DNA from 3 places in the Streptomyces sp. NPDC044571 genome. Region 3 is predicted to be linked to each of the others. Evidence: riboswitches for the same ligand, from Rfam matches in the RefSeq annotation. Region 3 holds a riboswitch; each other region holds the start of a gene.
What was found. Region 3 has a riboswitch for cobalamin ahead of AB0B01_RS13895 (CbtB-domain containing protein). Riboswitches for the same ligand answer to the same signal wherever they lie in the genome.
Positions count from the first base shown of each region.

Region 1 (3,866 bases), on a different contig from region 3:
GGCCGTGGGCGCGCAGGAAGGCCGTCACCGCCGGGGACCAGGCCTGGCGCAGGCCGGCCGAGGCCAGCAGCTCCGGGTCCGAGAGGAGGCTCTCGGCCGGGCCGAAGCGGATCCCCGCCGGGGTGAGCACCGCCGCGTCGTCGGCCCAGCGGACCGCCAGGTCCACGTCGTGCGTGGCCATGACGACCGTGGTGCCCTGTGCCCGCAGACCCGCCAGGACGTCCAGGAGGCGTTCCTGTCCGTCCGGGTCGAGGCCGGCCGTCGGCTCGTCCAGGATCAGCACCCGCGGGGCCATCGCCACCGCGCCGGCGATCGCCGCGCGCTTGCGCTGCCCGTAGGACAGCAGATGCGTGGGGCGCTCCCGCAGGGCGGTGATGTCCAGCGCCGCGAGCGCCGCGTCCACCCGCTCCCGGACCTCCGGCAGCGGTAGGCCCAGGTTCATCGGACCGAAGGACACGTCTTGTTCGACCGAGGCCGCGAACAGCTGGTCGTCCGGGTCCTGCACGACCAGCTGGACGGCGGAGCGCAGCCGGGTCAGCCCGGCGCGGTCGTGGGCCACCGCGCGCCCGCCCAGGCGCAGTTCGCCCGGCGCCGGACGAAGGCCCCCGCTCAGCAGCCGCATCAGTGTGGTCTTCCCGCTGCCGTTGCGGCCGAGCAGGACCAGCGCCCGGCCCTCGGCGATGGCGAAGTCCACGCCGGACAGGACCGCCGGGCCGTCCTCGTACGCATAGCCGGCGCCGGACAGTTCCACCAACGGGTTCACAGGTAGAGCCCCTTCAGGGTGAGGGTCAGCGTGATCAGGGCGGCGAGCAGGGCTCCGGACGCCGCCAGGAACCGCCAGGACACGGCCGCCTCGGGTACGAGCACCCGCAGCGCGCCGTCGTAGCCCCGCCCGGCCAGGCCCACCTGGAGCCGGGCCGCGCGGTCGAAGGCCCGTACGAACGAGGTGGCGGCGAGCCCGGCGAGCGAGCGCCACACCGCCGCCCGCCCCGCCTGCCCCAGCCGGGCCGCCTGGGCGCGCCGCACCTGGGCCAGGGAGTCCAGCAGCAGGAAGCCGATCCGGTACATGACCAGCGCCACGTCCACCACCGGTGCCGGGACCCCGGCCCGGACCAGCCGGGGCAGGACGTCCGAGACCGGGGTGGTGAAGGCGAACAGCAGTATCCCGAGGGAGGCCGCGGAGGTACGCAGCAGCAGCTCGGCGGCGTGCCGCGGGCCGTCCGGGGCCGGCGCGAGCAGCCCCGCCGGGCCGCCCACCGCGAACAGCAGGGGCACCGCCCCCGTGAAGCAGAAGCCCAGCGGAATCCGGAAGGCGCGCCAGAGCTGCCGGCCGGACACCCCAGCCGGGCCGAGGAGCACCGCGAGCGTTGCGGCGGCGGTCAGGGGCCCGCCCGGCCAGGGCGGCAGGCACACGGCCGTGACCGTGAGCCCGAGCCCCAGGAGGGCCTTCTCCAGTGGATGGCGGCCTCGCCAGCGGCTGCTGTGGGCCGCCACGTCGATCGGCAGCACCGGCTACGACTCCGCCGACTCTGCTCCGGCCTCGGCCCGCGCCTGGGCGAGCCCCTGGCGGCGGCCCTTGCGCACCCCGAAGTAGTACGCGAGCACGCCCGCGCCCAGCGCGGCCTGCAGGGCGAACAGCGCCGACTCCACCTCGCCGGAGGGGGGCTCGTACAGGGGCGAGAACCACGGCTCGTAGTCCGGCTTGAGCTCCGTGATGGCCATCTCCGCCTGGGCGTCCGCACCGGTGAAGGGCTCCTCCTTGCCCTCGCCCATGCCCAGGGCGATCGGCAGGACGGCCAGCGCGGCCACCAGGAGCAGCAGCAGGCCGTTGACCTTCGCGTTGCGGCTCATCTTCCGGCTCATCAGACGGCCGCCTTCTGCTCGGTGGAACCGGTGAGCTTCGCCACGCCCAGCCGGACCAGGTCCGACTTGCTGGACTGCATCAGCAGCCGCATCACGAGGACGGTGAGCAGGCCCTCGCTGACGGCCAGCGGGATCTGCGTGACCGCGAAGATGCCGCCGAACTTCAGGAGCGCGCCCGGGAAGCCGCTGCCCGGGTCCGGGAAGGCCAGGGCCAGCTGCACGGAGGTCACGCAGTAGGTGACCAGGTCGGCGAAGAAGGCGCCGAAGAAGACGGTCACCATCAGCGGGACGCCGGAGCGCCGCAGCAGCACGTAGACCCCGTAGCCCGCCCAGGGGCCGGCGATGGCCATGGAGAAGACGTTCGCGCCGAGTGTGGTCAGGCCGCCGTGGGCCAGCAGCAGCGCCTGGAAGAGGAGGGTGATCGTGCCGAGCACCGCCATGATCGGCGGCCGGAACAGGATCGCCCCGAGCCCGGTCCCGGTGGGATGCGAGCAACTTCCCGTCACCGAGGGGATCTTCAGGGCGGACAGGACGAACGTGAACGCACCGGACGCTCCGAGCAGCAGCGTGCTCTCCGGGTTCGCCTTCACCTCGCGGGTGAGGGCGCGTACGCCGTGGACGACGAACGGAGCGGACGCGGCGCCCCAGGCGACCGCGTGCAGCGGGGGCAGGAAGCCCTCGGCTATATGCATGAGTGGGAGACCTCTCCAGCACCTCGTGGATGGACAACGCGCCCCGGCCGGTCTCCTGGCTCACGGGTGATGATGCCCGGGCTCCGCCTTCCCGGGCCGTGCGAAGACTCCCGCGCAGCCCAGTGGCTTCCCGCTGGGGGCACCCCAGTGGTGGCTGGGGGAGGAGCCGGACTTCCCGTTCACAGTGGCGAGGGCCGCACCGGATTTCCACCGGTTTCCCGAACACCAAGGCCCGCTGACCCTAGTCGGCCGGACGGACCGGTAACAACCCGGCCCAAACCCGCCCACAGGACGGAGGGATTCCGTTTCGTCGCCCCGCCTCCCGTCCCCCGCACGGGTGCGGCCCGGTGGCGGCCCCGGTCGCCCGTGCCCAGGCTGGGGGCGTGGCTGCCGACTACGACTACTCCGACCTCAGCGCCGTCTACGTGAACTGCACCCTCAAACGTTCCCCCGAGACGAGCAACACCGAGGGGCTGATCGACCGGAGCCGGGCCGTCATGGAGGCGGCCGGCGCCCGTACTTCGCTGATCCGCGCCGTCGACCACGACATCGCGACCGGCGTCTGGCCGGACATGACCGAGCACGGCTGGGAGAGCGACCAGTGGCCCGTCCTCTACAGCCAGATCATGGCCGCCGACATCCTCGTGCTGTGCGGACCGATCTGGCTCGGCGACAACAGCTCCGTCATGAAGCAGGTCGTCGAGCGGCTCTACGCCTGCTCCTCGCTCCTGAACGAGCAGGGGCAGTACGCCTATTACGGACGGGTCGGCGGTGCCCTGATCACCGGCAACGAGGACGGCGTGAAGCACTGCGCCATGAACGTCCTCTACAGCCTCCAGCACCTCGGCTACGCCATCCCGCCGCAGGCGGACGCGGGCTGGATCGGGGAGGCCGGGCCGGGACCCTCCTATCTCGACCCGGGATCGGGCGGCCCCGAGAACGACTTCACCAACAGGAACACGACCTTCATGTCCTGGAACCTGATGCACCTGGCCGCACTGCTCAAACGCGCGGGCGGGATCCCGGCCCACGGCAACCAGCGCTCGGAGTGGGACGCGGGCTGCCGCTTCGACTTCCCGAACCCCGAGCACCGCTGAGGCCGCCGGTGCCGGTCAGCCGCAGGTGTTGCGGTGGGCGACGTCCAGCACGAACCGCTCGGGCGCGTGCAGCGTGAAGGTGCGGAAGGCCGGCTTGCCCCGGAAGGCTGCGCCGAAGGTGACGTACCCCTCGAAGTCACCGGTCAGCGCGAGCCCCTTCAGCCGGGGCAGATGGATCGTGACGAGCTTCGGGCCGTGGTAGACGCTCTGCCCG
Region 1 is NZ_JBEZBN010000022.1:87,798-91,663, reverse strand. Features, by position in the region: gene AB0B01_RS14595 (ATP-binding cassette domain-containing protein) at 1-763, opposite strand, end outside; gene cbiQ (cobalt ECF transporter T component CbiQ) at 760-1,509, opposite strand; gene AB0B01_RS14585 (energy-coupling factor ABC transporter substrate-binding protein) at 1,513-1,851, opposite strand; gene AB0B01_RS14580 (energy-coupling factor ABC transporter permease) at 1,863-2,555, opposite strand; cobalamin riboswitch at 2,583-2,824, opposite strand; gene AB0B01_RS14575 (flavodoxin family protein) at 2,939-3,652, shown strand; gene AB0B01_RS14570 (hypothetical protein) at 3,668-3,866, opposite strand, start outside.
Region 1: it holds a riboswitch for cobalamin, as region 3 does, so the genes downstream of both, AB0B01_RS14580 (energy-coupling factor ABC transporter permease) here and AB0B01_RS13895 (CbtB-domain containing protein) in region 3, are expected to answer to the same signal.

Region 2 (3,866 bases), on a different contig from region 3:
CGGCGGCCGCGCCAAGGAGCCGGTGGCGTGAGCGGCGTCCGCGGGGCGCTGGCGAAGGCGCGGTTCTTCGTACGGGAGTTCTCGGGTGAGGCGGCCTACGACCGGTACGTCGCCCACGCCCGCTCGCACGAGCCGGACGCCGAGGTCATGACCCGGCGCGCCTTCGAACGCGCCCGCACCGACGCGCGCGAGGGCGACCCCCGCGAGGGCTTCCGCTGCTGCTGAGCCGGTATCCGCACGAAGGGCCCCGCCGCACCGGCGGGGCCCTTCGGCGTGCTCAGCGCACCCCACCCCCGGCTTCCCCTCACTGAATTCCAGCCGCAGTCCTTCGATCTCGCGGGCGCCTATCCGGGCGAGAGTTTCGAATTCCTCGGTCAGCATGTGGGGCCGGTCGGTCATCACGGTGATGCCTCGCTCGCCTTCTTCGACGGTGCTGTCTCCGACGATGGCGCCGGGCGCCGACAGCCGTACTGCACACTCGACCGCATGGACTTCGAGATACGCAGGGCCGCACCCGCCGAGTACGAGCGGCTGGGTCGGATCACCGGGCTGGCTTACACCGGGGACGGGCTGCTCGACCTGAACGACGACGACACCTACCTGAACGTCCTGCGCGATGTCGCGGGCCGAGCCGGCGACGGCGAGATCCTCGTCGCCGTCCAGGACGGGGAGCTCCTCGGCGGGGTGACCTTCGCCGCGCCCGGCAGCCCGCTCGCCGACATCGCCGGACCGGACGAGGCCGAATTCCGGATGCTGGCGGTGGCTGCCGCAGCCCGCGGGAAGGGCGTCGGGGAGGCTCTCGTACGGGCCTGCATCGAGCGGGCCCGGGCCGTCGACGGGGTCACGGCCCTGGTCCTGTCCACCCAGCCGGCCATGCGGGGCGCCCAGCGGCTCTACACGCGCCTGGGCTTCGTGCGGACTCCCGAGCGGGACTGGTCGCCGATCCCCGCGCTGAGGCTGCTCACCTACCGGCTGGAGCTGTGACGCCACGCTCAGCAAGCACCAACACGACCAGCGCCGACACAACATGTGGGGGTGCACGCAGCAACGGCCCCCCACATGTATGCTCGTGCTCGCTGTCGCCGCAGGGGAATCCGGTGCGAATCCGGAACTGTCCCGCAACGGTATGACGTACACCCACGGTGCTACCGCAAGTCCGAGGACCTGCCGACAGTGCGCCCGGCTCGACCGAACCGGGTGCCGATTCGTCCGGGCCTCGCGGTTGGGCCGGTGGACGCCATGCGGCCTGCGCGCTCCTTGCCCTGCCCGCACGCGCTTCCCCCTGCCCCGACCCGCCGTTGACCGGGCCGAGCGAGGGAGAGCTCCCCGTGACCATCGCGCCTTCCGCACCGCGCGCCGAGTCCGACCACCCCGAGACCGAGGGTCCGGGGGCCGCGCTGCTGCGTACCCTCACCGAGCTGACGGCCGACCTCCCCGACACCGACCCCGGCCGGGTCGCCGCCGCCGCGCTGCGCGGACGCAGCTCCGCCGCCGACGAGGCCGAACTGCGCGCGCTGGCCACCGAAGCCGCCGCCGGGCTGATCTCCGAGGACCCGGCGTACTCCCGGCTCGCCGCCCGGCTGCTGACGATGGCCGTCGCGGACGAGGCCGCCGGCCAGGGGGCCACCTCCTTCTCCGCCTCCGTCGCGGTCGGCCACCGCGAGGGCCTGATCGCCGACCGCACGGCCCGGTTCGTGGCGCTGCACGCGAGCCGCCTCGACGCGCTGGTCGAGCACAGCCTCGCCGAGGGCGCCGACGACCGCTTCGGCTTCTTCGGCCTGCGCACCCTGCACAGCCGCTACCTGCTGCGCCACCCGATCACCCGCCAGGTCGTCGAGACGCCGCAGCACTTCATGCTGCGCGTGGCCTGCGGCCTCGCCGAGAACGACAGCGTCCAGGCCGTCGAGGAAGTGGCCTCGCTCTACCGGTTGATGAGCCGCCTGGACTACCTGCCGTCCTCCCCCACGCTCTTCAACTCCGGCACCCGGCACCCGCAGATGTCCTCCTGCTACCTGCTGGACTCCCCGCTGGACGAGCTCGACTCGATCTACGACCGCTACCACCAGGTCGCCCGCCTCTCCAAGCACGCCGGCGGCATCGGCCTCTCGTACTCCCGCATCCGCGCCCGCGGTTCACTGATCCGCGGCACCAACGGCCACTCCAACGGCATCGTGCCGTTCCTGAAGACCCTCGACGCCTCCGTCGCCGCCGTGAACCAGGGCGGCCGCCGCAAGGGCGCCGCCGCCGTCTACCTGGAGACCTGGCACGCGGACATCGAGGAGTTCCTGGAGCTGCGCGACAACACCGGCGAGGACCAGCGCCGAACGCACAACCTCAACCTGGCGCACTGGGTGCCGGACGAGTTCATGCGGCGCGTGAACGCCGACGCCGACTGGTCGCTGTTCTCCCCGGCCGACGTGCCCGAGCTCGTCGACCTGTACGGCGACGATTTCGACGCCGCCTACCGCAAGGCCGAGGCGGCGGGCCTCGCGAAGAAGACCATGCCGGCCCGCGACCTGTACGGCCGCATGATGCGCACCCTCGCGCAGACCGGCCAGGGCTGGATGACGTTCAAGGACGCCTCCAACCGGACCGCGAACCAGACCGCCCTGCCCGGCACTGTGGTCCACTCCTCGAACCTGTGCACCGAGATCATCGAGGTCACCAACGACGGCGAGACCGCCGTGTGCAACCTCGGCTCGGTCAACCTCGGCGCCTTCGTGCTCCCCGGGACGGGTGAGATGGACTGGGAGCGCCTCGACGAGACGGTCCGCACCGCCGTGACCTTCCTCGACCGCGTCGTGGACATCAACTTCTACCCGACCGAGCAGGCCGGCCGCTCCAACGCCAAGTGGCGTCCGGTGGGCCTGGGTGCGATGGGTCTGCAGGACGTCTTCTTCAAGCTGCGCCTGCCCTTCGACTCCGCCGAGGCCAAGGCGCTCTCCACGAAGATCGCCGAGCGGATCATGCTGGCGGCCTACGAGGCCTCCGCCGACCTGGCCGAGCGGCACGGCACGCTCCCGGCCTGGGAGCAGACCCGTACCGCCCAGGGCGTGCTGCACCCCGACCACTACGACGTCGAGCTCAGCTGGCCGGAGCGCTGGGACGCGCTGCGCGCCCGCATCGCGACCACCGGTATGCGCAACTCGCTGCTCCTCGCCATCGCCCCGACGGCGACGATCGCCTCGATCGCCGGCGTGTACGAGTGCATCGAGCCTCAGGTGTCCAACCTGTTCAAGCGCGAAACGCTGAGCGGCGAGTTCCTCCAGGTCAACGCCTACCTGGTGGAGGACCTTAAGAAGCTCGGCGTCTGGGACGCCCAGACCCGCGAGGCGCTGCGCGACTCCAGCGGCTCCGTCCAGGGCTTCGGCTGGATCCCGGCCGAGGTGCGCGAGCTGTACCGCACGGCGTGGGAGATCCCGCAGCGCGGCCTGATCGACATGGCGGCGGCCCGCACCCCGTACCTGGACCAGTCGCAGTCGCTGAACCTGTTCCTGGAGACGCCGACCATCGGGAAGCTGTCCTCGATGTACGCGTACGCCTGGAAGCAGGGCCTGAAGACCACGTACTACCTGCGCTCGCGCCCGGCGACGAAGATCGCCCGCGCCGCGTCCGGCTCGGCCGCCGTCCCGGCCGCCGCCACCCCGCTCCCGCAGGCCGTCGACGCCGAGGCGCTGGCCTGCTCCCTTGAGAACCCCGAGTCCTGCGAGGCCTGCCAGTAATGACCACCGAGAAGAAGAACCTCCTGGACCCGGGCTTCGAGCTCACGCTGCGCCCCATGCGCTACCCGGACTTCTACGAGCGCTACCGGGACGCGATCAAGAACACCTGGACCGTGGAGGAGGTCGACCTCCACTCGGACGTCG
Region 2 is NZ_JBEZBN010000023.1:63,427-67,292, reverse strand. Features, by position in the region: gene AB0B01_RS14940 (carbon starvation CstA family protein) at 1-31, shown strand, start outside; gene AB0B01_RS14935 (YbdD/YjiX family protein) at 28-225, shown strand; gene AB0B01_RS14930 (GNAT family N-acetyltransferase) at 487-984, shown strand; cobalamin riboswitch at 1,047-1,187, shown strand; gene AB0B01_RS14925 (ribonucleoside-diphosphate reductase subunit alpha) at 1,329-3,722, shown strand; gene AB0B01_RS14920 (ribonucleotide-diphosphate reductase subunit beta) at 3,722-3,866, shown strand, end outside.
Region 2: it holds a riboswitch for cobalamin, as region 3 does, so the genes downstream of both, AB0B01_RS14925 (ribonucleoside-diphosphate reductase subunit alpha) here and AB0B01_RS13895 (CbtB-domain containing protein) in region 3, are expected to answer to the same signal.

Region 3 (3,866 bases):
GCTACGGCATCGTGTTCATCCTCGACGAGATCATGGTCGGCTTCGGGCGCACCGGGAAGTGGTTCGCCTCGGAGCACTGGGACGTCACGCCCGACCTGCTCTGCTTCGCCAAGGGCGTGACCAGCGGCTACGTCCCGCTCGGCGGGGTCGCCATCTCGGGCGCCATCGCCGCGACCTTCGCCCGGAGTCCCTACCCGGGCGGGCTGACGTACTCCGGCCACGTGCTGGCCTGCGCCGCCGCCGTGGCGACGATCAACGTCATGGAGGAGGAGGGCGTCGTCGAGCAGTCCGCCCGCACCGGCGAGCAGTTGCTGGGGCCGGGCCTGCGGGCGCTGGCCGAGCGGCACCCCTCGGTCGGGGAGGTCCGGGGCCTGGGCACCTTCTGGGCCCTGGAGCTCGTACGGGACCGCTCCACGCGCGAGCCCCTCGTGCCGTACAACGCGTCCGGGGCGGACAACGCGCCGATGGCCGAGTTCGGGGCGGCGTGCAAGAAGGGCGGCCTGTGGCCGCTGACCGCCGGCAACCGCATCCACGTCGCCCCGCCCTGCACCATCGCCCCCGAGGACGTGGCCAAGGGGCTGGCCATCCTCGACGAGGCCCTGCTGGTCGCGGACGCGCACATGGTCTGACCTGCACGGACGTACGGTCCCCCAAGCCGTGGCTGCCTGTCTCGGAGGATCTGCGCCATTCCGACCAGCACGTGAACGTGCTGAAATCCGACAGAGCACCTACGGACCGGGATGCACGTCAGTCCCGGGGCGGTCCTCCGGGACCGAACGGCGGGGAGCGGGCTGACCGCTGGACGCCGGGCGTACGGGATCCAGACATCCAGACATCCGGACTCCGTGTACCCGAAGGAAGACCGCGCATGAGCAAGCACGTCCTGGCCCAGAACCAGTACGGCAAGGCCGAGAACCGCATCGTGAAGGTGACCCGCAAGGGCAACGACGGATCCTGGCACGAGATCCGCGACCTCAACGTCTCCGTCGCGCTGCGCGGCGAGTTCCGCGACGTCCACCTGACCGGCGACAACGCCAACTGCCTGCCGACCGACACCACCAAGAACACGGTGTACGCCTTCGGCAAGGAGCACGGCATCGCCTCCCCCGAGGCCTTCGGCATCCTCCTCGCGAAGCACTTCGTCTCCTCGCAGTCGCCGATCCGCGAGGCGCAGATCCGCATCGAGGAGTTCGCCTGGGAGCGGATCCCGGTCCCGACGCGCAAGGAGCAGCACTCCTTCGTGCGCAAGGGCCAGGAGGTCCGGACCGCGCAGATCACCTACAGCGAGACGACGGGCCTCCAGGTGATCTCGGGCCTGAAGGACCTGACGGTGATGAACTCGACCAACTCCGAGTTCCACGGCTACATCAAGGACAAGTACACGACGCTGCAGGAGGCGTACGACCGCATCCTGGCGACCAAGGTCACCGCGCGGTGGGCGCACTCGGCACTGGCCGCCGACGACGCCGCGTACGACTGGGACCAGTCGTACAAGAAGGTCCGCAAGAACATGTTGGAGGCCTTCGCGGAGACGTACTCGTACTCGCTGCAGCAGACCCTGAACCAGATGGCCGAGCGCGTGCTCGACAACTGCCCCAAGGTCAACGAGGTGCGCCTCAACCTGCCCAACAAGCACCACTTCCTCGTCGACCTGGAGCCCTTCGGCCTCAAGAACGACAACGAGGTGTACTTCGCGGCGGACCGGATGTACGGCCTGATCGAGGGCACCGTCCACCGCGACGGGGTCCAGCCGGTGATCGCGACGAGCGACTGGATCGTCGCCTAACTCCTGCTCCCCGAACCGCCCCGCTCTTCGACAGGGGCTCCGAGCAGCAGGTTCCAGCGGCCCGCCCGGCCGGTGAGGGTGGTCACGGTGTCCGGGCGTACGTCGAGCCGCCAGAAGGCGGCCGGGGGCAGCTCCAGCGCATACACCGACGCAGCCCGTACGACGGCCTGCTCGACCGGGACCCGGTGCGTTCCTGCGGGCAGGCCGGCCAGCTCCGCGCCGACCCGAGCGATGAGCGCGTCGAGGGACTCCCCGCCGGGCGGGGCGTACGCCGGGTCCGTCAGCCAGCGTTGGACGGCGGCCGGGTCCTGGGCCGCGACCTCGTCCAGGGGGCGGCCCGCCCAGGCGCCGGTGTCCGGACCGCGGAAGCCGGAGTAACCCGGACATTCGGCACCGCGGCCGAATACCGCCTGCCGCGCCGAGTCGTCGAACGGGTGTGCAACGAACTGAACTCGTACAACGGCCCTCTTCATAAGGGGAGCGTAAACGCGGTACGGTCTCACGCGACAACACAAATAAGACGACGGTATGACGGAAGTCCGGTGAGAACCCGGCACGGTCGCGCCACTGTGAACCCGCCCCGAGGGACGGGAAGTCAGACCCGCCACCGTCGTTGTGAGCACCACTGACCGGGACGCGTGTTCCCTCTGGAGGTCCTGCCATGGCCCACTCCGCCGTGCCGTCGACGGGCGCATCCGCCGTCGCCCCCATCTCGCTCTCCGCGCTGACCCCCTGGGCGCTGTTCGCCGGCGTCCTCATGCTCGTCCTGCTCTACCTCGTCGGCGCCGAGCAGGGCGCCACCGCGATCTTCCAGGGCGACGGCATCCACGAGTGGATGCACGACGGCCGCCACCTCCTCGGCTTCCCCTGCCACTGACACCGCGGCAAGGACAGCCCTCACATGAACTCCATCTCACCCCGCACCCTGCTGGTGCGGGGCATGTTGGCCGGCCTGTTCGCAGGTGTGGCCGCCTTCCTCGTCGCGTACCTGCTCGGAGAGTCCAAGGTCGACGCGGCCATCGCCATCGAGGAGGCGGCCTCGGCCGGCCACGACCACGGCGAGGAGATGGCCCCGGTCAGCCGGGCCCTCCAGGCCACCGGCGGCCTCGCCACCGGCACCCTGCTCTACGGGGTCGCGCTCGGCGGCATCGCCGCGCTCGTCTTCTGCTACGCCCTGGGCCGCATCGGGCGGTTCGGCCCGCGGGCCACCGCCGTCCTGGTCTCCACGGGCCTGTTCGTCACCGTCAACCTGGTCCCGTTCCTCAAGTACCCCGCCAACCCGCCCGCTGTCGGCGACCCCGACACCGTCGTCAAGCGGACCACCCTCTTCATCCTGATGATCGCCCTGAGCGTGCTGCTCGGCTCGGGTGCGCTCATCCTGGGCCGCCGCCTGGCGCCCTCATTCGGCAACTGGAACGCCTCCGTCGTCGCCGGTCTCGCCTTCGTGGTGGCCGTCGGCATCGCGTACGCGACCCTGCCCGCCGTCAACGAGGTTCCGGCGGACTTCCCGGCCACCCTCATCTGGCAGTTCCGGCTCACCACCCTGGCCATCCAGACCGTGATGTGGGCGAGTTTCGGCCTCGCCTTCGGATATCTAGCCGAACGCTCCCTTGCGCCGTCCCCCGCACCCAAGGAGGCTGTCCAGCCGACGAGTTGACGATGAGGGGCCGGTTCGTACATGCAGACGGCGATCTGGGAATGGCGCGGCTGGACCGGCGCGGTCCCGTTCTGGCTGAACTCCGTCCTGCTGGCACTGGCCCCGTTCACCGCCGTGCCGCTGCTGGCGCAGATCGGTGTCATCACGGCCCTGGCCGCCCTCGGCGGGCTGGCCCGTCATCTCTGGTCCGGTGACTACGGCCACCCGGCCATCCACCTCGCCGCCGCCCTGATGGGGGCGGCGGCGGTGGTGTTCGTGGTCAGCTGACGCATCCGGGTGAGGGGTGGCTCACTCGTTCGGTGGCGGGTTCGACGCGCCCTCGGATACGGGCCGCGCACCCGGTGCCAGCTGCGAAGACACCCGGATTTTGGTGCTGCAGTGGCTGTGACGCGCCGTCAGTGTCCCGCGTTGTAGTCGGTACTG
Region 3 is NZ_JBEZBN010000021.1:32,894-36,759, forward strand. Features, by position in the region: gene AB0B01_RS13880 (aspartate aminotransferase family protein) at 1-629, shown strand, start outside; gene pucL (factor-independent urate hydroxylase) at 869-1,786, shown strand; gene AB0B01_RS13890 (histidine phosphatase family protein) at 1,783-2,259, opposite strand; cobalamin riboswitch at 2,259-2,410, shown strand; gene AB0B01_RS13895 (CbtB-domain containing protein) at 2,448-2,663, shown strand; gene AB0B01_RS13900 (CbtA family protein) at 2,688-3,443, shown strand; gene AB0B01_RS13905 (hypothetical protein) at 3,465-3,710, shown strand.